Linked DNA regions of Bdellovibrio bacteriovorus. The protein of the gene in region 1 interacts with the protein of each later gene in a pairwise test. Links are inferred from orthologs where the notes say so. Each region holds a gene or a part of one and is shown in the gene's direction. Other genes may lie near its edges. The genes, in order: uvrB and uvrA.

Region 1 (17,528 bases):
AAAAGACCCATCCTATGCACCGTATGGTTCAAGGGGACGTGGGGAGCGGAAAAACCCTGGTCAGCTTTATGGCGGCACTTTACGCCATAGAAAGCGGCTATCAATCCTGTTTGATGGCACCCACAGAAATCTTAGCAGAGCAGCACTTTAAAAATGCCCGTAAGGTCCTTGAGCCTTTGGGTGTCCGTTTGGCTTTGCTGGTGGGAAAATCAAAAGCCTCTGAAAGAAAGCAAATGCTAGCAGCTCTTCAGGCTGGCGAGATAGACTTGATCATCGGCACTCATGCTTTGATTGAAGATGAAGTGCAGTTTGCAAATTTAGGTCTTGTCATCATCGACGAACAGCATCGTTTTGGGGTTGAGCAAAGAGGTGTTTTAAAGAACAAAGGCAAGTCGCCCCACTTTTTAGTGATGACCGCGACACCGATCCCGCGAACTTTGGCGATGACGGTGTATGGTGATTTGGATGTCTCTATTATTGATGAAATGCCAGCAGGCAGAAGTCCGATTCAAACGCGGGTGACTTATGAAAGCAAACGACCGCAAGCTTTGCAGTTTATGTTGGATCAATTAAAAAAAGGGCGTCAGGCTTACATCGTTTATCCGCTGGTGGAAGAAAGCGAAAAGATTGATCTCAAGGATGCGGTTTCTGAATACGAAAAACTAAAAACGCAGTTTCCCGATGTTCGCTTTGGTCTTTTGCACGGAAAAATGAAACCCGATGAAAAAGATCAGGTCATGACTCAATTCCGCAATCAGGAAATCCAAGTTTTGGTTTCAACAACGGTGATCGAAGTCGGTGTTGACGTGCCAAACGCCAATATCATGATCATCGAACACGCTGAGCGCTTCGGATTGTCCCAGCTTCATCAATTGCGCGGCCGGGTCGGACGGGGAGAATTCAAAAGTTTCTGTATTCTCATCATGGGTTACGCGGTCTCAGAAGAAGGTCGCCAGCGCACCGAGATGATGGAAAAAACATCCGACGGATTTAAAATTGCCGAATTCGATCTTGAAATGCGCGGCCCGGGTGAATTCATGGGAACTCGTCAATCAGGTCTTTCCGGTTTCAAACTTGCAAACTTGGTTCGTGACATGGCGATCCTGCAGCAAGCGCGCGAAGCGGCCTTTGAAGTTTTGAAAAAAGATCCGAAGCTTGCTTATCTAGAAAATCAAAGACTGCGCGAAGAATTACTCCGCGAACATGGGCCTGCAGCGTTGGCGGGAATAGCATAAAAATAAAGTTGCGAAGAAATTTTTTTTAAGTCATTCTGATGTGGATCACAAGGATGTGTTCAGATGACAACAAGATTTTTCAGCGTAGTAACAGCTTCTCTATTTATTTCTTTATCTGCTTTGGCAGCTCCTCCCTCATATAAAGTCAGTATGCGTGTCGGTATTAAAGGTCAGTCGCCTATTTCTGTAAATACGGTGGCAAAATCCGGCAAAAAAAGTTTCGTCAGCCAGTTTTCTGATGACGGGCAAACGGAAACTTTGGTGGAAGTCTTTGCCAAGAAGTCTCAGGTGAAAAACAAAAACGGTCTTTACATGGATGTTCTCGTAACAAAACGTGTGAAGGGGCAGTCGAAAGTTACTGAGCGCGCGCAAATCTTCGCTCCAGAAAATCAAGAAATGGAGTTCGGCATGAATTCCAAAGGTAGAATGGCAGGAAACCTTTCCTTGGCCGTCATGGCACACAAACTCTAGGTCGACAGACTTAGAGTTTTCACTCAGTGCGACATAAATATTCCATTTGATACTCGACCTCGGTCGTGATGTGATTTTTCCCTATGAGGGGGTATCAGATGATTCGTCTTGTGAAAAGCATCACAACAACCACGGCGATTGCAGCTTTGACTGCGAGTGCCGCTAGTGCCGGAACTGTTTTGAAAATGAACAGCGGTGCGGTTGACACTACTAAAATCTCTAACAACTACGCAGCTTCTTGGATGATGGAAACTCAGCCAACGGAGTATATCGTTCAGTTTAAAAAGGCGATCACTGAAGCCGACAAAGCCACATTGAAGGCTCAGTTTGAAGTTTTCGGCTATCTTCCTGACGATGCTTTGGTTGTGCGCAGCACTTACGCAAAGCTTTTGAGCTTCAAAAATTCTCATCCAGAAGTTCAAGCCGTCGTTAAATATTCTGCTTCTTACAAAGTCAGCAGCTCATTTGATGTGGCGAGCGTTTTCAATAAAGACACTGTTCAATCCGTTCTTGTGAAGACATTTAAAGCATCAGATGCAGATCTTGTGGCTTCAAAAATGGCAGCCTTAAATCCTAAAGTAGAACTTCAAGTTGTTGATGGAAACTCAGTGATGGCGCTAGTTCCTCGCGGACTTGTTTCTCAGGTGGCGGCTTTAACAGGTGTTGAGCACGTTCAGCCAACTCCAGAGATTGAATCCTTCCATTTCGTGATGGATCAAGACTTGGCAGCAGATGTTCATGCAACAGCGGCGGGAGATTATTCAGATCTTACTGGTGATGAGCCAGGAACGCGCGTGATGAAATTCCAGGCGGCTTGGGCGCAGGGTTTCACAGGTCGTAACCAAATCGTATCTATGGCAGACACAGGTTTAGATTCTGGAAACGTGAATGCGATTCACGGGGATTTCGCGGGGAATGTGATCTCGGGATATCCTTTCGGTCTTTGGTCAAAAACTTGGGACGACCCCATGGGACACGGAACTCACGTAGCGGGTTCGGTGATGGGAAATGGAAAAGCTTCTGGTGGACTTCTAAAAGGTGGCGCTTATGAAGCAAAAATGGTGGCGGAAGGTATGTGGTCACCAATGCTTAAGAACTTAAGCGTTCCATCCAAACTAGGTGATTTGTTTGCAAAAGCCCAAACTGATGGCGCTAGCATTCACACAAACTCTTGGGGTGGTGCTCGTACGTTTGGTGCTTATGATAACTTTGCGGTTCAAGTAGATACTTGGTTGTACGACAACCCAGATATGCTTGTTCTTTTCGCGGCTGGTAACAGCGGTGCGGATAAAAACAAAGACGGTCGTATTGATGCAAACTCTATGGCTTCTCCAGGAACAGCGAAAAACGTTCTTACTGTCGGCGCTTCTGAAAACGTGGTTACAACAGGTGGTATCCAAGTTCCAATCAGCAAATTAAGAGCTGCTAAAGACGAATGGCCTTCAGAGCCGATTTACAGCGACTACATCTCTAACAACGAAAACGGTATTGCGATGTTCTCTTCACGTGGACCCACTTCGGATGGTCGTGTGAAACCAGATATCGTGGCTCCGGGCACAAACATCTTGAGCGTGAAGTCTCAACAAAAAGACGCTTCTGAATTATGGGGCGCTTACAATAAAGACTATGTTTGGTCGGGTGGTACTTCGATGGCGACGCCACTAACGGCGGGGGCAGCAGCCGTAGCTCGTCAGGCGTTGGTTGAAAAATTAAACATCCAGAAACCATCAGCGGCTTTGATGAAAGCGACAATGATTCACACGGCAGTGGATATGTATCCGGGTCAGTTCGGTGAAATCGGCGCTTCTCGCGGGCAAGAGATTTTGACTCGTCGTCCAAATTCGGATGAAGGTTATGGTCGCGTGGACGTTCAAAACATCGTGAATTTGGGTTCAAAAACTCAGTTCATCGACAACCGCCAAGGTGTGGCGCAAGGTCAGGAAGTTTCTTACGAGTTCACTTTGGCTCGTGAAGGAAAGCTTTACGCAAACCTTGTTTGGACCGATGCTCCGGGGTCAGCGAATGCGGCTCAAGCCCTCGTAAATGACTTAGACTTAGTTTTGACTCTTCCAAATGGTCAGACTCTCAGCATGAATGATCACGTCAATAACCTTGAAATGATTGAAAAGTCCGGTCTTCCGGCTGGATCTTATAAGCTCACTGTAAAAGGCTTTAAAGTTCCGCAAGGTAAGAATGGCTCGCAAGCTTACGCTCTTGTTTACACTGCAACAGAGCTCTAGTTTGTTAGTTTAAATAGCTGAAATGCTTAAGAAAAGGCTTGGGTAATCCCAGGCCTTTTTTGTTCTGAAAAACCCTCTGAAAATATTTCCTAACACCCCGCTCTCGTTTGATAACTTGCGTCAGATTTGATAGAACAGACGAGGTTGAAACTCTGTCCAATTAAGGGGGAGGTCGAATGCAGACGTTTAATGTTGGTGATAATGCTGTTTATCCCGGCTATGGCGTTGTAAAAGTGGTTTCTATTGAAACCAAAGAAATGTTGGGAACTAAAACAACATTCTACAACATGCAACTGGTCGACACTGGCTTAAAAATCATGATCCCTACTACGAACGTAAAATCTGCGGGTCTTCGTCCTATTATCTCTAAAGACGAAGCCAACAAAGTCGTGGGCATTCTTAAAGAAAAAGACATCAAAATCGACAATCAAACTTGGAACCGCCGTTACCGTGAGTACATGGAAAAGATCAAAACAGGTTCCGTTTTCGAAATTGCTGAAGTTTTACGCGATTTATTCCTGTTGAAAGCAGATAAAGAGCTTTCTTTCGGTGAGCGCAAGATGCTTGATTCTGCGCGCAGTCTTCTTTTGAAAGAGCTGACATTGGCGACGAGCCAAGAAGAGCTTTTCATGGAAGAAGAAGTGAAGGCCATCTTCGGAATCACAGGCTAGTCGGTCGATGAAAAGGGCCCATCTGACTGCGTTGTCGGGGGTCCTCCTTCTCTCCGCCTTGCAGCTGAACCCTTTTGATCGACCTTGAGTGGTAGACTTAGAATAAAAAACATAATAAATTCGAGGCTTGGTTTCTAACCAGGCCTTTTTTATTTGTGCCTGGGCAACTTGGAGTTCTCATGACCTCAAAAATTTCGCCTCATCCTCGTGTTCGTTTTGCACCTTCTCCGACGGGTTATTTGCACGTTGGGGGAGCTCGAACGGCTCTTTACAACTATCTTTACGCTAAGAAAAATGGCGGTGAGTTCATTCTTCGTATCGAGGACACCGATGAGGCTCGTTCCACGGAAGAATCTTTGCGTGGCGTGGTGGATGACCTGGTGTGGTTGAATCTTCTTTGGGCGGAAGGTGTGGATCCGAAAACCTTGAAAGATGTGGGACCTTTGGGGCCGTACCGTCAAAGTCAGCGCCAAGATATCTACAAAAAATATGCGGATCAGCTTTTAAACGCAGGCAAAGCTTACTACTGCTTTTTGACTGACGAAGAAATTGAAAAGCAACGTGAAGAGGCGAAGGCCGCGGGCCGTTCTCCGCATGTGAATTCTCCTTACCAAGATTGGCCTTTGCAAAAAGCTTTAGAGCATATCGAAAAAGGCAATAAAGGCGTGGTTCGTTTTAAAACCAAAGGTTTGGCGAAAGACTACACCTTGAACGACTTAGTTCGTGGCGAAGTGAAATTCCCATCAGACATGGTCGGGGACTTTGTTCTTCTGCGCTCAGACGGTATGCCAGTTTATAACTTCTGCTGTGTTGTGGATGATCACTTGATGAAGATCACGCATGTATTCCGTGCGGAAGAACATCTGCCAAACACGCTTCGTCAAATGATGATCTATGAAGGTTTGAATTGGCCACTTCCTGAATTTGGTCACATGGCTTTGATTCTAGATGAAGATCGCCAAAAGCTTTCTAAGCGTAAAGGTGCGGTTGCTTGTGGTCTTCTAAAAGAAGAAGGTTACTTAGCTTCTGCGGTTTTGAATTTCATCGCTCTTCTTGGTTGGTCTCATCCGGAAGGTAAAGAGATCATGTCGGTTGATGATATGATTCAAGCATTTGATATCTCTCGTCTGAATCCTTCAGGCGCGATCTTTGACCGCGTGAAGTTTAAATGGATGAATGCGCAACACTTGCGTGCTCTTCCGAATATGGAACTTTGGAATGCGATTCAACCGTTCTTAGCGCGTGAGAAAATGGAGCTTCCGCAAGATCCGGTATGGCAGGATAAATCCATCACGGTGTTTAAGCCGTACATGGAAATTTTGTCGGATGCGATTGAGCTTTATAAACCACTGAATGACAAATCGTACGTGATTCTTCCGGAAGCGGAAGAGGCGATGAAGTGGGAAAGCACGAAAGCAGTCTTGACGGCTTGGAAAGAACTCGTGAGCGCTCATACGTCTGACTATATGACGGAAGAAGAGTTCTTGAAAATCCAAGATGAAGTGAAAAATAAAACGGGTGCAAAGGGTAAAAACCTTTTCATGCCGATTCGTGTGGCTGTAATCGGAAAACCTCATGGCGCGGAATTAAAAATCCTGGTGCCATTGATGAAAAAAGATTCTTTGATCGCGCGTGCGGAAAAAGCTTTGGCTCAACTATAGGTGAACGATGTCTTTAAAGATTTACAACTCTCAGTCTAAGCAGCTTGAAGAATTTGTGCCTCTGACTCCGGGTCAGGTGAAAATGTATGTCTGCGGTCCGACGGTTTATAACTTTCTTCACGTCGGAAACTTCCGTGGAGTTGTTTTCTTTAACTTAGTTCGTAATTGGCTTGAGTCTTCTGGTTACAAAGTGGACTACGCACTGAACTTCACAGACGTGGACGATAAGATTATCAATCGCGCGCATGAACTGGGTATGGATCCTCATGCTTTATCTGAAAAGTACATTGTGGAGTATAAAAAAGATTTCGCTTCTTTAGGTCTTCGTCCCCATGATCACAATCCGAAGGTGACAGAACATATGGACGGCATCGTCGATATGGTGAAGACTTTGGTTGAAAAGAATATTGCCTATGAAACTCAAGGGGACGTGATGTATTCCATCGCTTCCTTCGAGGGCTACGGTAAGCTGAGTGGTCGCAACCCTGAAGAACTTCAGGCGGGCGCCCGCGTAGATATCGATGAAAAAAAGCGCAACCCGATGGATTTCGCTCTTTGGAAAGCGGCGAAGCCAGGTGAAGTGTCTTGGCCTTCTCCGTGGGGGCCAGGTCGACCCGGCTGGCATATCGAATGCTCGGCGATGATTCAAAAAATCTTTGGTGATCAGATCGATATTCACGGCGGTGGTATGGATTTGATTTTCCCGCATCATGAAAATGAAATCGCACAGAGTGAAGGATGCACCGGTAAGCACTTTGTAAAATACTGGATGCACAATAATATGCTGAACTTCGGCGGACAGAAAATGTCGAAGTCCTTAGGTAATGTTGTAACGATGCGTGAGTTCCTAGAGACGAACAACGCGGAAATCTATAAGTGGATGGTTCTTTCGGTTCACTATCGTACAATGAGTGACTTCAGTGATGCAGCTGTTGAAAGGGCTGTGTCGGGCTTAGCACGTATTTATTCTGCACTTTCTTTGGCGGATGATTATGTAGCCGAAGGTGTTGCTCCCGATGCTGGATTTGAAAAAATCACGCAAGAAGCTTGGAAGAAAGTGGAAGCGGCTTTGAATGATGATTTCGGAACACCTGAGGCTTTTGCTTCTTTGTTCGAAGTCGTTCGTCAGTTTAATTCTCAAGTTCGTCGTGGCATGAAATCAAACCCGGCGGTTCAAGGGAAGGCTGTCGCATTTAAAAACTTTGTCGCTAAACTCGGTCGTCTTTTAAGCCTGTTCCAAGAGCCTGCGGGTCCTTTCTTGATTAAGCTTGATGATATGCTACTTGCAAAAATGAACGTGAAGCGCGCGGATGTAGATGCCTTGGTTGCGGAACGCACTCAGGTGCGTGAGGCCAAGGACTTTGCAAAATCCGATGAGCTTCGTGCGAAACTGACGGGAATGGGAATTTCTGTCAGCGACACGCCGACAGGAAGTTTCTGGGAAGTAACTAAATAATCTTAAAACGCCAGCCTCGCCTGGCGTTTTTTTCAAAAAGGGCTGTGAGTTTGCAGCTCTCTGATTAATCCTCTGTAATTTCTGTGTGCCTTCTTTCCTTTGATTTTGAATCGGATAAGATCCCGTCATTCAAAATCAAAGGAGCTTTTTATGCGTCTTTTAATTGCTACTCTCTTATTGGCCTCTTCTTGGGCGCAAGCCCGCACATTACCTTCAGTTGAAGAGAAAATAAATCCCTCTTCAATCGATCAAGTGATTCGTTTGGTGGATAAAGATTCACCAGGGTCTTCAAATTTAAAGGTTTCTGTTGTCGTCACGGATTATGGAATGAGCACGGATGTATCGCCAAGACATGCGATTTATCTGACGTTAGCAAGTCTTGCGGAAATGGGAAATATCTTTGCTGATTTCAGAATTACGGAACAGGCTTATAAGTTTATTTCGGCTCAAAGAATTGCCGCTGGTATTTATGAAATCAAAGCGCAGGTGTATGATGAGACCTTCAAAGAGGTGACTTATACGATTGATGCGACAAAGATGTTCAGTGATGAACGTAAACTTCGCAATAACTGCGGAAGCGCTTTCTGTGATGGGTTCTTAACGACGACGGTGGAAGTAAAAGAGACGGCTAAATAAGTCGCTCGTGTGTTCTAAAAACTTTTCTAGTAAAAAGGGAGCTTCGTGCTCCCTTTTTATTATTCTTAAAGACCAGCGACGATAGATTGAAGATCCGGGATGTCCGCCAATTTTTTGCCTTTTACGACGGCCTTCGTACTTTTGCTAACGACGCCGAAAGGGATGTTACCCCACCATTTTTCTACGATAGAGCCATCTGCATTTTTAGTCGTCATTTTGCAGGTGTCATAAGTGCCGGCTGGAGGAGCTTCAACTTTTTCTAAGACACCTCCACTAGTCACGCAGTTAGCAAGAATCTGCTTAAAGCGCTCTGGAGAATAAAGGTCCGTCACTTCCAGATGTTCAGAAACCACGTCATTTCCCATCGTGGCTTCGTATTTGACGGTCCACTTCTTAGTTTCTTTATCGAACTTAACAACTTCTTTTACGATGCGCACAGATTTTTGAGTGCCATCACGTTGTTGAACCGTGCCTGTCCATTGAACTTTGTCTCCCACGCTGGGATATGCCCAGGCTTGCAGGGAGAACGAAGAAACCACCAAAGCGGAAAAAAGTTTATAAAGTTTCATCATGCCTCCTGTATGGGATCCAGAATGGCACGAGATTTTTAGGCGGGGAGCTATTCTTTGGTGAGATTGCAATCATACAAAGAAGGGCTCCGCATTTGGTCTGAGCCCTTATAAAACTGCAATAGATGTAAACGAAAATCGGGCTTATTCTAAGGTAAGCACGTGGGTTTTAACCTGTTCGATATCTTTGTCATCCATCCATTGTTCGCGGTATTTGCCTTCGATAAAAAGATGAACTTGATCTTTATAGAACGGGGAGAGCATATGGCCAGATATACCGATCGGATTGATGCCCCAGCTTTTTTGAGGTGAGGCGAAATCAATGATTCTGCGAGTGGATGGACCGGCTACAACTTTAAAGTCGCCACCCATGCCGCGCATTTTGTTGTTGTTGATTTCATTGTAGGCTCCGGGAATGGGGTAGGGACCTAAGTTGAAGACTTTATTTAAGGGCGCAGTTCTGCCTAAAGGATGTATGTATTCAACAGTATGTATCTCGCCCCAGGTTTTGTTTTGCACCTTTTCAATCGCTTTTTTGAAACCTGCAGTGATTACTTCAGGTCTTTTCAAGTCTTTCCACCAAGGCGCCGTTTCGTTCAAGATCGTACGACGATAGAATTGCCAAGCGTAAGGGGTGTTAAGGAAAGTTTGGCGTTCCTCTTTTGAAAGTTTCTGCAGCAGAAGTTGGATGTTGTCGCTATTCCACTGGTGGTAAAGACTTGCCGCTGTCGACGAGATATCGGATCGATGATTCCAATCTTTAAGATCTTGCAGGGCTTTTTCATATTTTTTGTTTTCTTCTGGCGATAAATGAAGATCTGCCAGCAGTTTTTCTAAGATTTCTGGGGTAAAGGCGTTGTAGTTGTCCGTTTGCAGGGCCTTAAATTCTTCTGCATTCCACACATCTTTTTCGGAAAGGGCTTTGACGATAGTTTGATAGCGGTCATCGGCTTGGAAATCTCCGCGGATGTTTGTTGGAAGACTTTCGGGGCGTGAGTTCGCAGTCACAATAAACCCTGAAGGTGGATTCACAGAATGGGGCTTCTCGTTCCACTCTAAAAGGCGAAGGTATTCATCATCGCCAGAAGCTCCATCAAGAAGCATGTCTGAATTTGGATTCTTTTTAACGGCGATATCACCGAAGATCCACCAAGCAATGTTATCGGCGTCAGCGTACATGACATTAAGTCCCGGTGCTGTTGCCGATTTTAAGGCAGACTCAAACTCGGCCATGCTTTTTGCTTCGCCCATCATGCGTAAGGCTTTCATGGGGTTGTTTTCTTTTCTATGAAAAGCCCACTTTAGCGCCAGATTTTTCTCTGTGAAGATTCCGTCCATCAAGGGTCCGTGCGGAGTTTCAATCATAGGTAAAGTGACGTCGATGCCATCCTTCACTTTGATTACTTCGTTCCACTCTTGGTAGCTGACAGGTTTCTTATTGAAGAGCACCGTTTTTTTCTCAGTGTCCAAAGTTTCGCGATAAAGATCCATGTCATCGGAAAGAGACATAGTGAAACCCCAAGCATGATGACGGTTGTGACCTAAGATCGCAAAGGGAACGAGTGGAAGATAGTGACCGTAAAGTTCAAATTCCGGTGTTTGAATATGCGCTTCCACCCAAACTGCGGGCAGTGCATAACCAATGTGGGGATCGTTGGCGAAAATACTTTTTCCTGATTGTGATCTGCTGGGGGCAATCAGCCAGGCATTACTTCCTTCAAAGTGGGGAGTAAATAGTCCTTCAGTAAGAGCTGGTAACGCAAGGCTGTTACTGACAATCTTTAGCGGCGCGGTCAAAGGGTTGTTTCTTAAAGCCTGAAACTGTTCTTCAGAAAGTTTTTTTGCCAGTTCTGACATCAAAGGATCTGCTTTTAAAGCGATGCCAAAACTATAAGCCATGTGGCCGGTCATGACGTAAGCATCCATTGGGGTGAATGGACGGGGTTTCAGCCCTAGGGTTTTCATTTCAAAAGGCAAGGGGCGAGTGGCGACGTACTGATTAACGCCGTCGAAATAGGCTTCCATCTCGCTCCACAGGCGTTCATCAAAGGTGCCTGTTTCTTTTTCGTGTTTGAGCATGCGTTCGACAGCAGGTTTAATCATGAGGCTGCGATAAAGTTTGTCGCTGGTAACGGCCACGTCTCCAAAAGCCTCACTCAATTCTCCTTGAGTCATGCGGCGTGAAAGTTCCATTTGAAAAAGACGCTCACTTGCCATGACAAAACCTAAGGCTCTTAAAGCATCGATCTTGTTTTGTGCTTTGATGTGCGGAATGCCGAAAGTGTCCCTAGTGATTGTGACCGGAGCAGAAAGACCTTCCAGTTTTAGTTGTCCGTCCATAGGCGCTACGGATTGCTTCATAAAAAAGTAGACGACAAAGACAGCTATACAGATCAGAGCGGTAAGAACGAGCAGAATTCGCTTTAAGTTTTTCATAGTAAAACTCTCGAACGGAGCTCAGCTCGAAGCAAGGGACTTTCCATGTCACTATGCAGAAATGAAGGACTGGACTTTGGATTGACGCAATGTAGACCCAAAAAAGAAGCAGGCACCTTTCAAAATTATGCTATGCTCGAAGGGATGGCCTCTGCTTATAAAAAGAACTTTCAACTAGTATCTGAGTATAAACCTTCTGGGGATCAGCCGCGTGCGATTCAGCAGATGATGGAAAACTTTGATGCTGGATTAAAACATCAGACACTCTTGGGTGTGACGGGATCGGGAAAAACTTTTTCGATGGCGCACACTATTGCGAAACTCAATCAACCGGCATTGGTGCTGGCTCCGAATAAAACTTTGGCGGCCCAGCTGTATGCGGAGTTTAAAGAACTCTTTCCGCACAATGCGGTTGAGTACTTCGTCAGCTATTACGATTATTATCAGCCGGAAGCTTATATTCCGTCGACGGATACCTACATCGAAAAAGACTCTGCGATCAACGAACAGATCGATCGTATGCGCCACTCAGCGACGCGCTCGTTGTTTGATCGTCGCGATGTGATCATCGTCAGCTCCGTTTCTTGTATTTACGGTTTGGGTTCTCCGGAAGCCTACGAAGGCATGATGATTCAAATCGTGTCGAATACCGAGATGAAGCGCGATCATTTGATTCGTGAGTTGATACGTATTCAGTATCAGCGTAACAACGTGGATTTTTCGCGCGGAACTGTGCGCGTTCGCGGCGATAATGTCGAAATCTTTCCTTCATATGAAGAAGACCGCGCCGTGCGTGTGGAATTCTTTGGCGACTTTATCGAGCGTCTTTCTTGGATTGATCCATTAACAGGTCAGGTTTTAGAAGAGCTTGATCAAATCGGTATTTATCCCGGAAGCCATCACGTCACTAGTGATGACAACTTAAAACGTGCGATTCGCACGATTCAAGATGAACTGCGTGAACGTCTGGTTGATCTGAATAAAGAGGTGAAGTTTTTAGAAGCTCAACGTCTTGAGCAAAGAACTTACTATGATATCGAGATGATGGAGCAGATGGGGTTCTGTCAGGGGATTGAAAACTACTCTCGTCACATGACAGGCCGTGGGCCGGGTGAACCACCTCCGACACTTTTAGAATACTTCCCGAAAGAATTCGTGACCTTTATCGATGAGTCCCACGTGACCGTGCCGCAAATCGGGGGGATGTATCGTGGAGACCGTGCTCGTAAAATGACTTTGGTCGAACACGGTTTCCGTTTGCCTTCGGCTTTAGACAACCGACCTTTAAACTTTCAAGAGTTTGAAACGATGATGGATAAGGTTGTCTATGTATCGGCAACGCCGGGGACTTACGAGTTGCAAAAATCTGAAGGTATTATCGTTGAGCAGATCATTCGTCCGACAGGCTTGATTGATCCTGTCGTTGAAGTGCGTCCGGTCAAACACCAGGTCGATGATTTGTTAAAAGAGATCCGTGATCGTATCAAAAAGAATGAGCGTGTGCTTATTACGACGTTGACGAAACGTTCAGCGGAAGACTTGACTGAGTATTATGAAAATTTAGGTATTAAAGTTAAATATCTGCACAGTGAAGTTCAGACGGTAGAACGTACAGAAATCTTGCGCGACTTGCGTTTGGGAGTTTTTGACGTTCTTGTGGGTATCAACTTGTTAAGAGAAGGTTTGGATATCCCAGAGGTCAGTCTTGTTGGTATCACCGATGCCGACAAAGAAGGTTTCTTGCGTTCGGAGCGTTCGTTGATTCAAACTATTGGCCGTGCGGCTCGTAACTTAAATGGGCATGTGATTCTTTACGGAGACACCATCACCGAAAGCATGGCCAAAGCCATGGGTGAAACCGAACGTCGTCGTCGCATTCAGCAAAAGTACAATGAGGATAACGGCATCACTCCGCAGTCGATTCGTAAAAGAATCAAAGAAGGACTGGGCGAAGTGTTTGACGGAACTTTGGCTGGCGGTCCTCTGCAAGGAGAAAATAAAACTGCAGCTGTGGTTACGAAGTTCTCGAGTCAGCCGGATAAACTTCAAGAAGAGATCGCTAAACTGCGCGCGAAGATGAAAAAACTTTCGGCCGAGCTGGAGTTTGAAGAAGCCGCGAAGGTTCGCGACGAAATCAAGCGTTTGCAAATCATTGAACTGAACATCCGCAGCGGAGAAGTGGAGCAAACCAGCGCAGAGGTCCTCAAAGATGGCCTTAAGTAGAAATCATCTCAAACCCTCCTCTGACTGCGTTGCTCGTCGTCGACGTACGAGATGTACGCCTTCCTCCTCGCGCCTTGCAGCGGAGGGTCTGATATGATTTCTAAGTTTGAGGAAGTGCGCGATAAAGTCAGGGAGTTCCCGGTACAAAGCGGGGTCTATCTGATGAAGGGCCACGCCGATAAGATCATCTATATCGGTAAGGCGAAGAATCTGCGCGCGCGTGTTCGAAGTTATTTTACGGACAGCAAGGATCATTCACCCAAGACGCGGTTGCTAGTTCAGAATATTCATGAAGTTGAATACATTCTAACTAAAACCGAAGTCGAAGCTTTCTTATTGGAAGCTTCGTTAATTAAAAAACACCGTCCGAAGTACAACATTCGTCTTCGTGATGACAAAGCTTATCCCTACATTCGTTTTACTTGGGCTGATGATTATCCTCGTCTTTACGTTGCTCGCAAAGTGAAGAAGGATGGGTCGCTTTATTTCGGCCCTTATACTTCTGGATTTGCTGTTCAAGGCACCATTCGTTTTTTAAATCGAACTTTTAAGATTCGTGATTGCACTGATGCGGTTTTTAAATCTCGCACGCGTCCTTGTATGACTTATCAGATTGGCCGTTGTACAGCACCTTGTGTAGATTACATCACACAGCCTGATTACCGTGAAGAAGTCGAAGGCGCGAAGTTATTTCTAAAAGGACAGAATAAGAAGGTCGTGAAATCTATCACCGAAAGAATGATGGTCGCGGCCGAAGAAGAAAAGTTTGAGGTGGCGGCTCGTCTACGCGATTCTGTACAAGCGATTAAAGCCATTTTAGAAAAACAAGCCGTTATCAATGACACGTCTGAAAAAGATCAGGATGCGGTGGGTTTCTTTGGCGATCATCGTGGTTGCTTGGTGGAAACTGTGCACGTTCGTTCAGGGCGGGTGATTGGAACTCGATCTCACTTCTTACCTCATTTTGATCCTAATGATCCGGCGGAAGACCCACGCGAATGGCTGGTGGACTTCCTGAATCAGTATTACGAAGACAACTTTATCCCGGACGAAGTCCTGTTGACCGTGGATATTGGCAATGACTTAACAAAGTTGATGGGTGAAGTCTTAAAAGAACGCTCCGGTAACAAAGTCGTTGTGCGATTTGCGACGGATGAGCGTGGTCGCAATTTGATTGATATGGCGAATGAAAATGCCAAAGCTCATTTCTTAAAATACGTCTCTAAGTCCGAAGAAAAACTTCGCGGTTTGGACGAAATCAAAGAAAAACTTTCCTTGCCAGAGCTTCCTCGCCGTATTGAGTGTTATGATATCTCGACATTCCAAGGGGCGGAGACCGTCGCTTCTCAAGTGGTCTTTGAAGATGGTGTTCCGGCGAAAGAACATTATCGTCGCTATAAAATTAAAACGGTTCAAGGCATTAACGACTTCGCCTCTATGTATGAGGTCTTGAGTCGTCGATTTAAGCATACTGAGTACGAAGATCCACAACTTATTGTGATCGATGGTGGTAAGGGGCAATTGACTCAAGCCATTCGTATTTTACAAGAGATTGGCCGTAGCGATATCCCGGTTGTGGGATTGGCGAAGGCGCGGACGGAAAGTGACTTCCAGAAGCAAGAAGTGGAGTCGACCGAGGAACGCTTCTTCCTCCCTAACAGGTCCAATCCGGTGATCTTTAAGCATAACGCGGAGGCCTTGCATATTCTGACGGGCATTCGTGATGAGGCCCATCGCTTTGCCATCACGTACCATCGTAAGCTTCGTGAAAGCAGTTCTTTGGAAAGCGAACTGGATTATGTTGTGGGATTGGGCGAAAAAAGAAAGAAAGTTCTTTTGACTCGCTTTAACTCTATTGATGAAATCAAGGGTGCCGTACCCGAAGAGATTGCAACCCTTAAAGGTTTCAACCGTGTATTGGCGGAGCGCATTCTGCTTCAATTGAATGAACCAGATGATGAAGATGCTGAGGTTGAAGAGTGAAAAGTCATGCCCTGTTAGTAGGTTTGGGAATATTCTTAAGTCGTATTGCAGGGCTGGTTCGTGAAAGAGTTTTCGCTCATTTCTTTGGAAACTCGGATGCCGGGGATGCTTTTAAAGCGGCCCTAAAAATTCCCAACTTCCTGCAAAATCTTTTTGGTGAAGGTGTGCTTTCCGCAAGCTTCATTCCAGTCTATGCTCAGCTCTTAGCAAAAAAACACGACGAAGAAGCCGCGAAGGTCGCATCTGTTATCGGCAGTCTTCTATTCCTGATGACGTCCTTCTTGGTTTTAGTGGGCGTTTTTGCAACTCCTTTCTTAATTGATCTTATTGCTCCAGGCTTCCAAGGTGAAAAGCGCGCTTTGACAATTCAGATCGTGCAGATTCTTTTCCCGGGCACGGGATTCTTGGTTATGTCGGCTTGGTGTTTGGGGATTTTAAATTCTCACCGTAAGTTTTTTCTTTCGTATGTGGCTCCCGTTATTTGGAACTTGGCAATCATCTTCACGTTGGTGATGTGGGGAAGTAAGCAGGGTCAGTATGACTTGGCGGTCACAGTTTCTTGGGGACTTGTTGCCGGAAGCTTTTTGCAGTTTGCGATTCAATTGCCTTCCGCACTTCGTCTGGGGAAAAAGATTTTTCCTTCATTGGATTTGAAATTAGACAGCGTTCGTTCCATCACGAAGAATTTTGCTCCCGTGGTTGTGTCCCGTGGTGTAGTTCAGATCAGCGCTTATATCGACAATATGTTAGCGAGCTTGCTTCCAACAGGAGCCGTTTCTGCGTTGGCCTATGCGCAAACTCTTTATCTTTTGCCCGTGAGTTTATTTGGTATGAGCGTCTCTGTGGCAGAGTTACCCGCTATGTCGCAAGCGACGGGGTCTGATTTAGAAATCAAAGAATATCTGCAAAAGCGTTTGAATCGGGGACTTGAACAAATCGCTTTTTTTGTGATTCCTTCTGCAGTCGCATTTTTCTTTTTAGGTGATTTGATTGTGGGGGCGGTTTTTCAAACAGGTGAGTTCCAGAAGGAAAACACTGATTTCGTTTGGATGGTTTTGGCTGGTTATTCTGTGGGGCTTTTAGCTACCACATTAGGGCGCTTGTATTCTTCGACTTTCTATTCATTGAAAGACACAAAAACGCCACTTCAGTTTGCGATCATCCGCGTGATCTTCACAACTATTTTGGGTGTGATCTTCGCATTCTACTTACCTGAAACCTTGGGCTTCGAACGCCAGTGGGGAACGGCCGGCTTGACGGTGTCAGCTGGATTAGCTGGTTGGATCGAATTCTACTTCCTCCGCAAATCATTGAATAAAAAAATCGGGCACACGGGATTAAAAATCCCATTCCAAATCAAAGTATGGTCCGCCGCCATTATTTCCGCATTATCAGGAGCCGCTATTGCTCGCTTCGTCCTGCAGTCCGATCTCCATGTTATCATTAGAGCCGCCATCGCTCTTTCTATCTACGGCTTACTGTACTTCGGATTAGGATACGCTTTCAAAATTGAACAAACCAAATCCGTGGCCGATAAAATCCTGCGCCGATTAGGAAGATAGATTTCACGAATCGAATGGCCGTTGCTAGTCGCTCCGATAGAAGTCGTGACAACATGATCTATGGCAAAAGATCGTAATGTCATTGCTATAGCCCGAACAAATCGTCATGTTGTAAATCTCTGTCCGATAATGCCGGCCTATTAATTTCATTTTGAGCATAGTTAAGTTTCAAGGGGATACGGCAATCTATAAAACAGTTACGAACTCAGTGGAGATTCTATGCATTGTTTCGAGGAATGCTCTTGGTTGTTCAAGGTAGGTTAACGTAACAAAACTACCGAACATCAATTTTTCTATTGAAACCCCGCTGCGATGGCGGGCTGAGGTAACTTTGGCAATGCTCCCAGTTTTTTACCGTTAAAGCGTCTTGAAAGTTCAGCAATGA
Region 2 (13,471 bases), on another replicon or contig:
CCATCCAGATATTGGTTTTGCGACAGTGTATCGCTTCCTTCGCACGCTGACAGAGGGCAGCTTCGTGACAGAAGTGCGCATGGGCGGATTGCCAGCGCGCTATGAGCTGACTCCGAAAGGTCACCACGACCACTTAACATGCGTGAAGTGCGGAAAGATTTGCGAGTTTGAAAACAAAGCCATCGAAGGTCTTCAAGAAAAAGTCGCGCATCAGTTCGGTTTTAAGCTGACCCACCACATTTTAGAGCTGTACGGTGTATGCCCGTCTTGCCAAGCTAAGGTGTAATCCTAAAGGACCGAGAAATCGGTCCTTTTTCGTTTCGTAATATTGTCGTCTCAATTTGAGAATTACCGTCGCTATACTAGGGAAACTTCAATAATTTTATGGGTTGGGGTTGCGAAGTGTTTTGGAAAGTCCGATAGGACTTTTGATGCGATTTCTGAAACATGCCCTTATTTTATTCATCGTGTTTTGTCTTGGTTTCAAGGGCGGGGATATCGTTGAGCTTGAAGGATATTTCAACGCTCGTTACTCAGCGAATTTTCTTAAATCCACGAAAAACGTAAAATTTGTGATGCCGCCCGGAACGCGTGCGCGTATCGAAGAAACTAAAAAGTTTAATTCTGGAAATTACGGTTTGAAAGTGGAACTGACATCCGGCCCTCATAAGGGCGAGTCCGTCTGGGTTTACTACAACACCGCAAACCCATCGATGAAACTGTATCCGGGTGAAAAAGAGATGAAGCAGAATGCTTCGACAGAAACTGTGGAAGTCGCGACGCAAGTGAAGACGACAAAGGAAACGCCAGCACTGCGTGTTCCCGCTACGGAGACGGCAGAAAAAGTAATCGAAAATGTGTCTCAAGCCAATCGTGTCGTACAAGAGCAAGGAAAAGCGGGTGGACCTTGTTCAGACTGTGAAGTCGCGCAACTGACTTCGCGAGGAGAATCCGTCACTCCTATCGGGGCTCCAGAAGGCCTTGTCAACTGGACGGCAAAGCCGACACAAGATACTCCGGTGATCAATCCACCGACTCGCACAGTGAATCCTTATGGATTGCGTTCGGTGCGTTGTTCCTCCAAACAAGGCGGTTACGATGTTTGTTCGTATGGCGACGACCCAACTCCGGGTAAATTTAAATTCTACAATCGCGGACCGAATAAAATCGTGAGCAGTGGTGAATCGCGTATGCGTGAGTGGAGTTTTGATTTTGAAGCGGGGGCCCGTCAAAGCTTGGGTTTTTCGATTAGTGATATGCCGAACTCCACGATCAGTCAGACACAAGAAAGTTATATCGTGCTTTTGCCGCGCAAAACTTTGCCGCACATCCGTGTAGAAGGAAATAAGCAAATCGTCACGTTGCCTACCGGTGAAACGGTGACATTCAATACTCAAACCAAAGAAGTTATTGGTGGTGTGCTTTCAGAAACGGGCGCCTTGACCTCGGGAGGAAAGGCCTTGAATCCCGCAAAGATCTCTTACAGCGGTAACGGCGTCATGGTGCGCGTAGACCGGGTGGGAGAAGAGCCGCGCCTTCAACGCAACGGAACGGCGACAATCAGCAAACAAGGTCGGTCCTGCAAAGTACCTGTGGTGGATTTGTGGCCCGATCAATCTAGTAGCTCCTCGGCTCGCTTTAAATACTTCTCGGACTCTGATTTTGACGCTTATATCAAGCGCAAATGTGGGTTTGGCTTATAATAGAAGCACTGCATTTCAACGACTGGCCCTTGCTGTTCTTCACCCCTCATCCTAGAATGAGGGCTTATGTCGCATGCTGAAGAAGACGGAATCATAGTAAAAGGCGCCAAAGAACATAACCTCAAGAATGTCAGTGTGACTATTCCCCGAAATAAGATCACTGTCTTCACAGGCCTCAGTGGCAGTGGAAAGTCGTCTCTGGCTTTTGACACGGTCTACGCTGAAGGACAGCGCCGTTATGTGGAAAGTCTTTCGGCCTATGCGCGAAACTTCCTTGAACAGTTAAAAAAGCCGGAAGTTGATTCCATTTCAGGATTGTCGCCAGCTATTGCCATCGATCAAAAGTCTGTCAGCACCAATCCTCGCTCGACCGTTGGAACCGTGACAGAGATTTACGACTATCTTCGTTTGCTTTATGCAAAAGTAGGTATTCCTGAGTGTCCGATTCACCATATTCCGGTCAGCAGTCAGACTCCGCAGCAGATTATTGAAGACGTGATGAAAAAGAGCATGGGCACAAAGTTCTATGTTCTAGCTCCCATGGCTTCTGGAAAAAAAGGGGAGTTCTTAGCCGAGTTCCAACGTTGGGCCAAAAAAGGTTTTGTGAAGGCCAAGGTCGACGGAAAGATGATCGATCTTGATAAAGCCACTAAATTAGCGAAAACCAAAACCCACGATATTGACCTGGTCGTGGATCAATTGATTTTGAAAGATACGCTGAAGCATCGTTTGGCAGAAAGTATCAATACTTCACTAGGCATGGCCAATGGCCGCGTGATCATCGAAACTTTAGATGGTGAGCGTACGGCTTACTCTTTACATTCTGCTTGCCCTCAGTGTGGATACAGCTTCCCGGAAATTGAACCGCGTATTTTCAGTTTCAACAATCCTCGTGGAGCCTGTGAGACCTGCAACGGGCTGGGCACTTTGGATTTGGAAGAAGAAGAACAGTTTTCTGATTCCGAAGTCGGCGGTAAGAAGCTTGATAAAGTCGTCTATAAATACAAAGGCAAAAAAACTTCAGACGAGGATGATGAAGAAGGCGAAGAGATGGTTCTTAATGCTTGTCCTGACTGTAAGGGGACACGCTTAAAACCAGAAGCGCTGAATATTCGCGTAGGCGAAAAAACAATCGCAGAGCTGGCCGATTTAAGTTCGGTAGAATTGCGCGAATGGATTTCTAAAATCAAATGGAAATCCAAAGACCAATTGATTGCTGAAAAAATCGTGAAGCAAATCGTGTCACGCTTAGATTACTTGGTACGCGTCGGAACGTCTTATCTTTCCTTAAGTCGCCCGGCTCGAACTCTTTCGGGTGGTGAGGCACAACGGATTCGTCTGGCGACTCAAGTCGGTTCTTCCTTGATCGGCGTGCTTTATGTGATGGATGAACCGAGTATCGGTCTTCACCCCAGAGATCACCATCGTTTGTTAGATATCATCGGAGAGCTCAAAGACCGAGGTAACACCATCTTACTAGTCGAGCACGATGAAGACACGATTCGCTATGCTGATTTCGTTGTCGACTTAGGACCTCGCGCGGGTGTTTTAGGGGGCCAGATGATGGCACAAGGAACACCTCAAGAGTTAGAGAAAAATCCGAACTCCTTAACAGGTAAATACCTTAAAGGCGACGTGCGCATTCCTATTCCTAAAGAGCGCCGAAAAGGGAACGGTGATTTTTTAAAGATCACCGGAGCTACAGGCAACAATCTTCGCAACGTGGATCTTTCAATTCCGTTGGGAACTTTCACCGCAGTTACCGGGGTGTCAGGATCAGGAAAAAGTACGCTGATCATCGACACTCTTTATAAGATTCTGGCACAACACTTTTATAAAGCTTTGGCGCAACCATCACCTTATAAAAAGATCGAAGGCTTGGATAAAATTGATAAAGTCATTGATATCAATCAACGTCCGATTGGTCGAACGCCTCGTTCAACACCAGCGACGTACGTCGGTTTGTTCCCGATGATTCGCGATCTTTTTGCGAATCTTCCCGATTCTAAGTTGCGCGGTTACGAACCAGGACGCTTTAGTTTCAACGTGAAGGGCGGTCGTTGCGAAACCTGTATGGGGCACGGGCAGATTCGTGTTGAGATGCACTTCTTAAGTGATGTGTTCGTGACCTGTGATACATGCCAAGGCCGACGTTACAATCGCGAGACTTTGAATATTAAGTATAAAAATAAATCCATCGCCGATGTTTTGGAAATGAGTGTGGCGGAAGCGTTAGAGTTTTTCCGCAATCACACCCAGATCTATCGCAAGTTAGAAACTTTGCACCGCGTGGGTTTGGATTACATGACCTTAGGTCAAAGCTCGACGACTCTTTCTGGGGGAGAAGCGCAACGGGTGAAGCTTTCTAAAGAGCTTTCTCGTCGCGGCACCGGCAAGACGCTTTATATTTTGGATGAGCCTACAACCGGATTGCATTTTGATGACGTTCGAAAACTTGTGGAACTGATTCAAGAGCTGGCGGATGCCGGCAATACTGTTCTCGTCATCGAACACAATATGGAAGTGGTTAAAACCGCTGACCATGTGATTGATTTGGGACCGGATGGTGGTAAAGGCGGCGGTTTGATCGTCGCCACTGGCACCCCAGAACAAGTTGCCAAGGTTTCAGGCAGCGAAACAGGTAAATTCCTAAAACCCGTTCTTAAATAAGGCTTGATTCTTCGCCCAGAATCGACGAATTTTTGGAGCATGAAATACTTCACAGGCTCCTTTGCATTTACGATTCTGGGACTTATTGCGTCCTATTTTGTTGGTCACTATTACGGCGGTACAGTCGGCGCAGGATTAAGCGCTCTTTTCATCGCTTTCATTTTGGCTATTCTTGAAATCTCTCTTTCTTTCGACAACGCGATTGTAAACGCCGTCGTACTTAAAGAAATGACTCCGGTTTGGCGTCATCGCTTTTTGACGTGGGGGATGTTGATTGCCGTTTTCGGCATGCGTTTGGTGTTCCCACTATTGATCGTGACCTTCATGGCGCATGTCAGCCCTTGGGAAGCCTTGGTGATGGCAGCAACAAAACCAGATGATTACGCGCAGTTGATGTTAGGGGCGCATTTGGAAGTAGCGGCCTTTGGCGGAGCCTTCCTTTTGATGGTGGCGTTGAAGTACTTCTATGATGAAAGCAAAGACTTGCACTGGATTCCAGTGATTGAAAAGCCGACAGCTTACTTGGGAAGTAAAGTCGAAGCCATCGAAGTGGCGTTAAGCCTTATTATCTTAGCGATCATTTCCCAATTCCTTCCTGATGATGAATCTTTGCGCTTCATCAAAGCGGGGATGGCGGGTCTTATCACTTATGTGATCGTCGATGGTATCGGTTCATGGCTTGAAGCTTCAGATGATCAAATGAAAGACGTGCATAAAGCAAGTGCTGGTATGTTCTTATACTTGGAAGTTCTAGATGCTTCTTTCAGTTTCGACGGTGTTGTCGGAGCATTCGCGATCACGCACAATCTTTTCATTATCATGATCGGTTTAAGTATCGGTGCGTTCTTCGTACGTAGCTTAACAATCATGTTCGTAGAAAAAGAGGCTTTAACGAAGTTTGCATTTTTAGAACATGGTGCCTTTTACGCGATTGGTTTATTAGCCATGATCATGTTATCTGATCCGTTCTTACACATCCCCGAGTGGATCACCGGACTGAGTGGTGGAGTCATCATCGTGACTTCATTCATCTGGTCTTTAAAGAAAAACGAAAAACAGCTTAAAGCTCACTAGGTAATAAAAAAAAGGCTCTTAAACAGAGCCTTTTTTATTTTCTGAAACGGCGGCTTTTTTATTGGAAGGATCAAGCCAAATCTGCAACACAGAGGCAATCATGATCGTGATCGCTCCAAGGGTTTGAAACAATGAAAGTCTTTCGTTGAGAATCAAGAAACCGAAGACCGCCGCAAACGGGGATTCTAAAAGAAAAAGCATGCTGGCCGTGGAATCCGAAAGCACTCGTTGAGTTCGCACCTGCAAATAAAACGCGATAATACTGGAACCTAATCCCAGACAAAGAACACCCAGCCACGGAGTCCAATCTACCGGCATCGGACTTCGCTCTTGAGCGATGTACAAAGGCATTAAAGCTAGCAGACACCAAAACGATTGGAAGTTATTAAAGCGAAACGCATTACCAACACGATTTGAAATCTTCCCAATGTAAATAATATGAAACGCGGCAAACACCGAGCAGCCGATGGTCCACAGATCACCGGCATTAATGCCGGAAAGATTCGCGTCGACCAAAATAAAAGTTCCTGCCAAGGCCAAACCCACGATCAAATAGTTTTTCAATGTCGAAGGCGCTTTGAAAAACCAAGCATTCAGCAAAGGCACGATGATGACGTAAAGACTGGTCAAAAATCCACTCTTCGTCGCGGTTGTGTATTTCAGACCGATGGTTTGCAGTAGCAGCATTCCGCCTAAAAGAAGTCCGGCGGGCAGGGCGCGAAAGAGCTCTTCACGAATTGTGGTGAAGTTAGGTCCCTTCGCAAGCAGATAAAAAACTTCACCGACGATCGCGGCGATGATGAAACGAAAAACCAGGGTTTCTGTGGGGGTAAAGGCACGCAGTGCCCACACTGTGGCGATAAAGCCGAAGCCCCAAAGGACTCCGGCGAAAATCAACTCTAAGGCCGCGCGATTTTTAGTCAAACGCTTCAGACCAGATGCGAGTTTTGTCGAAGCCGTCGACCTCAAGAAGTTGATGTTTTACTTCCTTGATCATTCCGCCGTTACCACAAAGATAGAACGTCGTCGGAATATTTTTGTAATCAAATTCCGAAATGAAGTTCTGCACGTAACCTTTTTTGCCTTTCCACTCTTCGCTAGGGCGGCTTAAGACAAATTCAAATTTGAAATCAGGAAGCTCTTTCATCAAAGCTTCGACCTCTTTTTGGTAGTACATGTCTTTTTCAGAGCGCACCCCAAAGAGCATGCGATAGCGAAGATTTGGGTACTGTTCTTTTTTAGAAAGCAAATAGCAGATATGTTGAGAAAGTCCTGTGCCGGTATTTAAGAACACGATTTGTTCGGTTGGCGGCTCTTGGAAGAAGACTTTTCCGAAAGGACCTGTGAAGTTTATAAGCTCTCCACCTTTAAGAGCCCATACAAATGTCGAGGCCACACCATTTTCAACGAACTTGAAAAGCAAACGGAAGCCGTTCTTGATTCTGTCGTCAGAGGCGATGGAATAAGCTCTTAAAATAGGTTTTGCTTCCCCTTGCGGCACATTTAGCATCACGAATTGACCCGCTTTAAAGGTAAATTCCCCCGGTTCCTCGGTTTTTAGCACCAATTCTCGCACGGTCGGGGTGTGGTCGATGATTTCAGTGACTCTCATGTGATAGACTTTACGAGCGGAAGACATAAGGCTCCTTCAGTTTTAAAAGGTCTTAATAATCCGAAAATCCCAGACAGTCCAATATTTTAGCTTGTTACAAAACCTCGCATTCAATAAAATTCAATAAGCAACACAGCAATGAGGTATCTACGTGAATATTGCGCAGCATCTGGTCTTATCCCTTGTCTTGTCTTTTTCAACGTTCGCGCAGGCTCAAGAGACTCCGGCTCCTCAGGAAGCCACTTCTCAGCCCCCCGCAGAAACTCAGGAAGAAATTCCTGCTCCACAAAGATCCCTGCTTAAAACAGCAGCGACGCGGGAGTTCAACAAAGCCCTTTACTTCGATCAGTTGGATAACGGTGTAATCTTGCCTCCATTGGAATTGGAATACGACCTGACGGGCGCTAATGGAAAGCAATTGAAAATCGGGAATGTGGCGTTGAATGAGAAAAACTTTTTCTTCGCACTTCTTCCGCTGGGTAAAACGCACTCACAAATCAATCAGGTGTTGAGTGGCGGTGAAGCCAGCAAGGTCATGCTTTTGATGTCTTGGCCGGATAAGTTGATGACTCATGGTACGATCGAGATGATCTCTAGAACGGGAACAGTTCTTTGGAGCTACACGTTCACGCAAGCCGATCACGATAAATGGATCAAACAACTGGAAGAGTGGCGCAAAGACCTCATTGGAAAAGGTGTTGAAGCAAAACAAATCGGTCGCGCGGGTATTTTTGGTACTCAGTTCGCTTTAGATGCTAGAGCCGCCAACGCTCCCTTCTGGGGACAGAAGGATTCTTTCCGTTTTTGCGTAACTCAATCTGACGGTCGCAACTCGACAAAAATGTGTTCGCAACGTTACGGTACGAAGTCTTCGGGACAAAACGTCGTAATGGGTAAAGTTCGTATGGACCCCACTCCGGCGCGTGTGCTTGTGCAAAATGAAGAAGCGCCATTGAAAAACTCGGTTGCGGTAGGTGCGGATATGCCCGCTGCTTTCTTTGCCGAGCTAGCAAGTGGTGAGTCGTATGAGTTTGTGACTTTGCCGAATAAACTTCAACTGATGGATATTTCAGATACGAAAAAACCAACAGTGCTTCGTATCGTCGGTTACGACACCCGCCCAGTGGGTCGTTCCGTGATTTTGAATCCAGATCAGTACAGTGCTTTGACGAAACTTCTTGGCTTTGAATCTACTATCGGTGATCCAAGAAAATTCTGGGCCGCAGCTGTGCAAAAAAATGATCCTAAAATCTACCTTCCAGGTCAGGGCGGAGGCGTCTTCAAACAACGCTTTGAACTTTCAGAAATCCCACGGGCTCAAGCGCGTGTGTATTTAAGTAAGCGCGCCCCAACGGGGACCTACATTGATGGTATCAAATTAGAAGGCCGTAAACAGCCGGTCGCGGACATCTCTTCAGAGCAGAACTCTGTAGAGGTCAACGCAAAAGACCCGGCTTCTTTCGTTTGGAATTTCAAAGCGACAGAGCGTGGTGCTATCAATCGTTCCTACTTGAATGTGACGATGGACGGAAAAACGTATAAGTCTTTCTATGAAATCTATAAAGGTTTCCCGCGCGAATTTTCAGGACGCTTCACGGGGGTTCAGGCTTCGGGTGAGTTCATCATCATGGGTGAGGTGGCATACAATCAATGGTTTGAAGACCTTTTTGGTTGGACGAACTATTGGCTTTCTCGTCAGCGTTGGGGCTTTAGTGCAAAGTACTTCCAGTCCTTCAACCAATTGAAAGTGGATGATGCAGGGAACACGGCTCCTTTAAGTGTAATGACTGTGGATCTGAAGTACCGTGCAACTCCAGGTCTATGGGGTCGTGACGAAACAGTGGGTGGAATGCTTTCTTATCAAAGTGTGACCTTTGATCAATTAAAGGCTCCGATGTTAGGTGTAGGGGCTTTCTGGGCGCGTTCTATGCCGAAGGTCTTTGATGATCTTTTCAACTTAGTTCCACTTCTTCGTTATCCGAAGTGGGTGGATATGGAATTCATCTATTACATGAATTCGATGGATTCGAATGTGGAGCTGAACTCGTCCATGTCTCTGAACTTCCACGGTAAGGTCTTGTGGTCGGACCGCTACTTCGGCGAGGCAGGATTTGGTATCAAACGCTACGGCTTCACGGATTCTTCGTTGAATCAAAAAGCCGAGTTGAACACCTTCTACGGCACTGTCGGCTTAGGTATCAACTTCTAATAAGTACCGAGAACATTACGGAAATTCAAAGAACACCTGGCTTCCAGGTGTTCTTTTTTTTTTGCCCGAACGCTAAGAGCCCCGCAGAAATGTCACCTGTTTAGGTCTTTGACAGCTGTAAACGTCTTTATCAGTTCTCCCAGTGGACGGGGATTTGCTTATGTCCCAATCGTTGTCATGAAAGGAACGTCAAATGCGAGCACTTATGCTGTTCTTCCTCTTTATTGTGGGATTATTTTCTTCTCTTGTGGTTTCTGCGGAGCAAGCTTTCGCGCAAACCGATAAAACTAAAAACATCTCGAAGGCGGCACAGTCTCGTGTGATCAATGACTCACTAGTTGAAAACCTTCGTTGTTCAACTCTTTCAGTAGACAATATCTATAAAGCCATTCGCGCGGATGCGTTTTCAGAAGAAAGAAATATGCCCGTGACCAATTGGCCTTTCCGAAGTGGTGTTGCGACGATTGCGGGCTGCTGGGCCCTTTCGAGCACTCAACGTATGGTCTCTTACTTAGCTCGCTATAACACGGTTGGAGCGCAAGCGATGAGCGTTCGTGTGCCCGTAATTTTGGATATGGTGCGCGGGAATAAACTGGTTGAAAATACGAGAGACAACTCCAATGCCCCTTACGATACAAGACCTGCTTCTTACTCCACTTTCGCGGTTGAAGGAAACACTCTGAAAGCGACAAATACATATAACGGTCTGTGGGCCGAAATGCGTGACGGTTATGATCAATGGATCAGCGGAGCTCGCGTGCGCCGTAACTTCACCGATGAGATCGAAGCCAATCAAGCCAATCGTTTCTTCCGCTTCGGTAACTTGGGCATGACATTCAAAAGCGGTGAGCGCTCTGTAAAAGCCAACTGGGCGACAATGGCACAACTTCTTAAAAACCTGAATGGCAAGCGTTTGACTTTGATGAATCTGCGCGTGGAAAGAACAATCCAGCACGTGGTGATGGTGAAGTCTTATAAGAAAACAAAAAGCAATGTCTATGAATTCACAGTTTACGACTCAAATCAGCCTTCTCGTGACGTTCTTCTGTACTTTGATGGAACGAGTGGACAATTTTATTCTCCAGCCATTGTTGGCGGCTTTGTTTACCAAAATGCGTCCCGTCCTGTCGGAGCATTTATCGTAAGTGAAGATGAGCGCGCTCCATTGGAAAAAGCGATGCTAGCGCACTACAAGGGTCAATGTAGATAAACAGAACAGACCTATAAAAAGTTCTCAGGTCCCTGAAGTCCTCAGGGACTGATCTTGGGTGAGAGCTTTTTAAGCAATTTTGGAATCAAAACGAAACCATCTTACTGGCCCGCTAATTGCTAAATTCGCGGACGGTGCTAGAACACGAATTTTTGACCCTACCCAAAAGGGGGCGTGAATGTCTTTAAGAATAGTTATTGTCTGCGCTTTATGCCTGATGATGCTCTCTATCGCGAGTGCGGAGAGTGTGTCACTACCGCTAAAGTCAGTCAAAAAGCCCTCCGCAGACCTTCTAAACCGCTCTGGAAGCCCTTTAGACGTCGGTCAGGCCGCAGCCCTCGCTAATCAAGGAACGGACCTTAGCACCTTCAATCCTATCGAAAACAAGATGTGGCAAAACCGTATTTACGATGCGGTGGAAAACGTTCCTGGCGCTTATCCTGCGGCCGCTCGCGGTGTGCAGTTCCTTTCTGAAGAAGCCGCTTTGCCCTTCACATACATGTCTCGCGTTCAATCCATTGAAAGCCCGGGTCTTTTCTATCGCTTAAGCCTCAGCCGTTACTCTCACACAACTTTGATGAGAGCCGCTCTTTTAAGAAAACTCGGCTATTACGTTCCGTCTCCAAAGTACTATCGCAACCTGCGTGTTCAGTTCGCGAATGAAGAAGAAAAAGAAGCTTTCTTGAAGAATGCTCAAGAATCCATGATTTCTGACTTTGAAAGTCGTGGCTGGGTGACGGAGAATAACAAAACCAATCACACGGTTGTTTTTTCAGATGCGGTTCTTGAACCGGCTGTCGCTGAATACTTTGATATTCAATGGGGTTATGCTCCAGATCCAAACAATCCAGATCAATTGCCAACGGTGCAAAGATTCTCTCGTTACCGCGCTTACCGTGCGTTGATTCTTCCATTCTCTTTGGTGGATGTTCCTGAAAGTATCAACCGTTTTTCTCCGAAATTAGGTTCTGTTCTTTCGGGCCACGTCGTTCTTACACATCCTTCCGCAGAGTCATTTTCTGCGTGTACTTATGAAGATGCTCGTTGGTTGGTGCGTCGTTTGGCCCAACTTCGTTATCAAGACTTTCAAGACATCGTGAAGGCAGGGGCCTTCCCGTCAGAGCTTGAAGAGTTGGTGTTAGCAAAACTTATCCACCGCGCGCACAATGCCTTGGAACTTTTCAATCTTAAAGGTGCGGCGAACTGGTCGCTTCCTCGTCTGGATATTTCTACGAAGAGTGGGCTAGTGCAAAACGGGAAGGTGATGAAGGAATTCGTTCCTGGTTACCCACAGCGTTTTGCGCACGGAGACCGTCAGTCGCCATTCCAAGATGGTGATTTAGAGCGCTACCTTGGAATCCGCTCTAAATCCATGGCGATTGGAACCGTGATCAACTACCTTAACGAAAAATTGGATTTGCTGAAGGTGAATGACCTTTATGCCAACCGCCGTGAAGAGATCACAAATCGTATCATGGACCATATCCGTACTAAACCGAATGAGCCACTTTACCAACAAGTGGAGGCTTGGGGTGGACCTGTTGGTGGATTTAACTTAGCTGCCACTCGCCATGTTTCGACGGGCACTTACTATGGAAGTTCGGCGGCGATTCAGCTTGTCGATAACATGAGCGTGGCGGGTCGTTTAGGCTACTTTATGACTTTGGACGGAGTTCCTGACGTCGTACCGTTTGCCGGTGCCAACGTCATGGTGATGCGGGATTACACTCACGTACGTCCTCTTCTTTCCATCACCGAAGGTGCGAAAGTTCCGTGGAAGAATATCTTGCTTCCTCGTTACATGAACAATCTTTCTCAAGTCTTGACGGAAAAAGACCTCATCACGTCTGAAGATGGTAAGAAGCAACAGCCTTTGGATGCGTTCTTGGCGGAACTTCGTGAAGGCGAAGTCTTCACAATCACGGACTCTGTGGCGCTATCTGCTTATGCGCAATTAACATCTTCCTTAGATGTCTTGATGGGGATTACTCCGCTAAGTTTCATCAACTCTGTCTCCGTTGGGGCTGATGGTTCTCGCGCGATTCTTCGTCAAACAAGCTTTATGCGGACGAAGGAAGGTATCCAAGTCTACGTTCGTAACCAAAAAGCCAGTGCTTTGGGGATGAGCTTGGATGTGAACTACTTCATTAATTTGATGCGTGTTCGCGCCAGCACAACGTGGACGGATCTTAATACGGATGCTTTCGTTATTGATTACAATCCGGAATACGCGGAACTCCTAGATACTGAAAACGCGGATTCAAAATTCGTTAAAGACTTTTTGGCCACTCGTAACAATTTGAAGCCTGCTTTGCGCTCGTTATTTAAGAGCAATGATCCTGAACTTCTTTACGCAAACTTCGCGCATAAGAAATTTGAGATTGATCACCAGCTTAAAACTAAAGAGATGCGCACAAAGGTCTTTGCGATCCGTATGAACTCTTTCACAGAGGATCATTTATTGAAAATCCGTTACCCACGTTCGCCCGACGCTCCAGATCTAGATCCTAAGGATTCTGAGGTGACTCTGTTTGCTAATAAACGTGGTGAGTTGAAAGGCCGTGATCTTTTGGGTTTTGCGACGGACTGGATTAAAGGCATTCTCAGCAAGTGGAAGCCTGACAACAAGATTGATCTGGCTGAAACAAATGATCCAAATCCAGCCAACACGCCATTCGGTAAAGCTTACTGGAGAACAGTCACTACAGAGGCCGATCTGACGGTGAAAGGCACTCAATATCCTTCCGTTGCCGTGATTCAACACGTGTGGGGCGGATGGCATTTGAACCGCAAAAAATTCTTTAAGCTTCTAGATGAAGTTCAACAAGAATTAAACGGCGCTCCTTTAATGTCTTACCGTTTGATTGAGCCTGAGGCTTTCTCAACGGTGACGGCCGTGGATTTCTATCGTATCACGGCGAATCTTTCGATCTTGCCAGGTGGCCTTGATAAAGTGCGTGATTTAGTTCTTCAGCCAGATGCGAATGGGAAGT

The links.
Region 2: the proteins of uvrB (region 1) and uvrA interact in binary tests that used the Escherichia coli proteins (3 or more experiments, as listed by UniProt). The link is inferred for Bdellovibrio bacteriovorus from one-to-one orthologs.

What each region holds. Positions count from the first base shown.
Region 1 is NZ_LUKD01000007.1:974-18,501, reverse strand. Bases 11,139-14,058 are described here. They hold uvrB (excinuclease ABC subunit UvrB), read left to right. Parts: upstream 11,139-11,519; coding sequence 11,520-13,598; downstream 13,599-14,058. Other genes in these bases: uvrC (excinuclease ABC subunit UvrC), read left to right, coding at 13,692-14,058; AZI87_RS14160 (penicillin acylase family protein), read right to left, coding at 11,139-11,375. Outside these bases: ATP-dependent DNA helicase RecG, read left to right, coding at 1-1,235; AZI87_RS14195 (hypothetical protein), read left to right, coding at 1,299-1,706; AZI87_RS14190 (S8 family serine peptidase), read left to right, coding at 1,805-3,946; AZI87_RS14185 (CarD family transcriptional regulator), read left to right, coding at 4,123-4,617; gltX (glutamate--tRNA ligase), read left to right, coding at 4,797-6,278; cysS (cysteine--tRNA ligase), read left to right, coding at 6,286-7,734; AZI87_RS14170 (hypothetical protein), read left to right, coding at 7,885-8,370; AZI87_RS14165 (DUF333 domain-containing protein), read right to left, coding at 8,436-8,942; more of AZI87_RS14160, read right to left, coding at 9,084-11,138; more of uvrC, read left to right, coding at 14,059-15,581; murein biosynthesis integral membrane protein MurJ, read left to right, coding at 15,578-17,143; AZI87_RS14140 (hypothetical protein), read right to left, coding at 17,437-17,528. UniProt on the Escherichia coli protein: The UvrABC repair system catalyzes the recognition and processing of DNA lesions. A damage recognition complex composed of 2 UvrA and 2 UvrB subunits scans DNA for abnormalities.
Region 2 is NZ_LUKD01000001.1:3,774-17,244, reverse strand. The notes cover bases 1,421-4,573. They hold uvrA (excinuclease ABC subunit UvrA), read left to right. Parts: upstream 1,421-1,769; coding sequence 1,770-4,373; downstream 4,374-4,573. Other genes in these bases: AZI87_RS00035 (DUF475 domain-containing protein), read left to right, coding at 4,413-4,573; AZI87_RS00045 (hypothetical protein), read left to right, coding at 1,421-1,703. Outside these bases: AZI87_RS00050 (Fur family transcriptional regulator), read left to right, coding at 1-286; more of AZI87_RS00045, read left to right, coding at 432-1,420; more of AZI87_RS00035, read left to right, coding at 4,574-5,447; AZI87_RS00030 (DMT family transporter), read right to left, coding at 5,466-6,416; AZI87_RS00025 (FAD-binding oxidoreductase), read right to left, coding at 6,364-7,086; AZI87_RS00020 (hypothetical protein), read left to right, coding at 7,211-9,268; AZI87_RS00015 (hypothetical protein), read left to right, coding at 9,462-10,478; AZI87_RS00010 (hypothetical protein), read left to right, coding at 10,657-13,471. UniProt on the Escherichia coli protein: The UvrABC repair system catalyzes the recognition and processing of DNA lesions. UvrA is an ATPase and a DNA-binding protein. A damage recognition complex composed of 2 UvrA and 2 UvrB subunits scans DNA for abnormalities.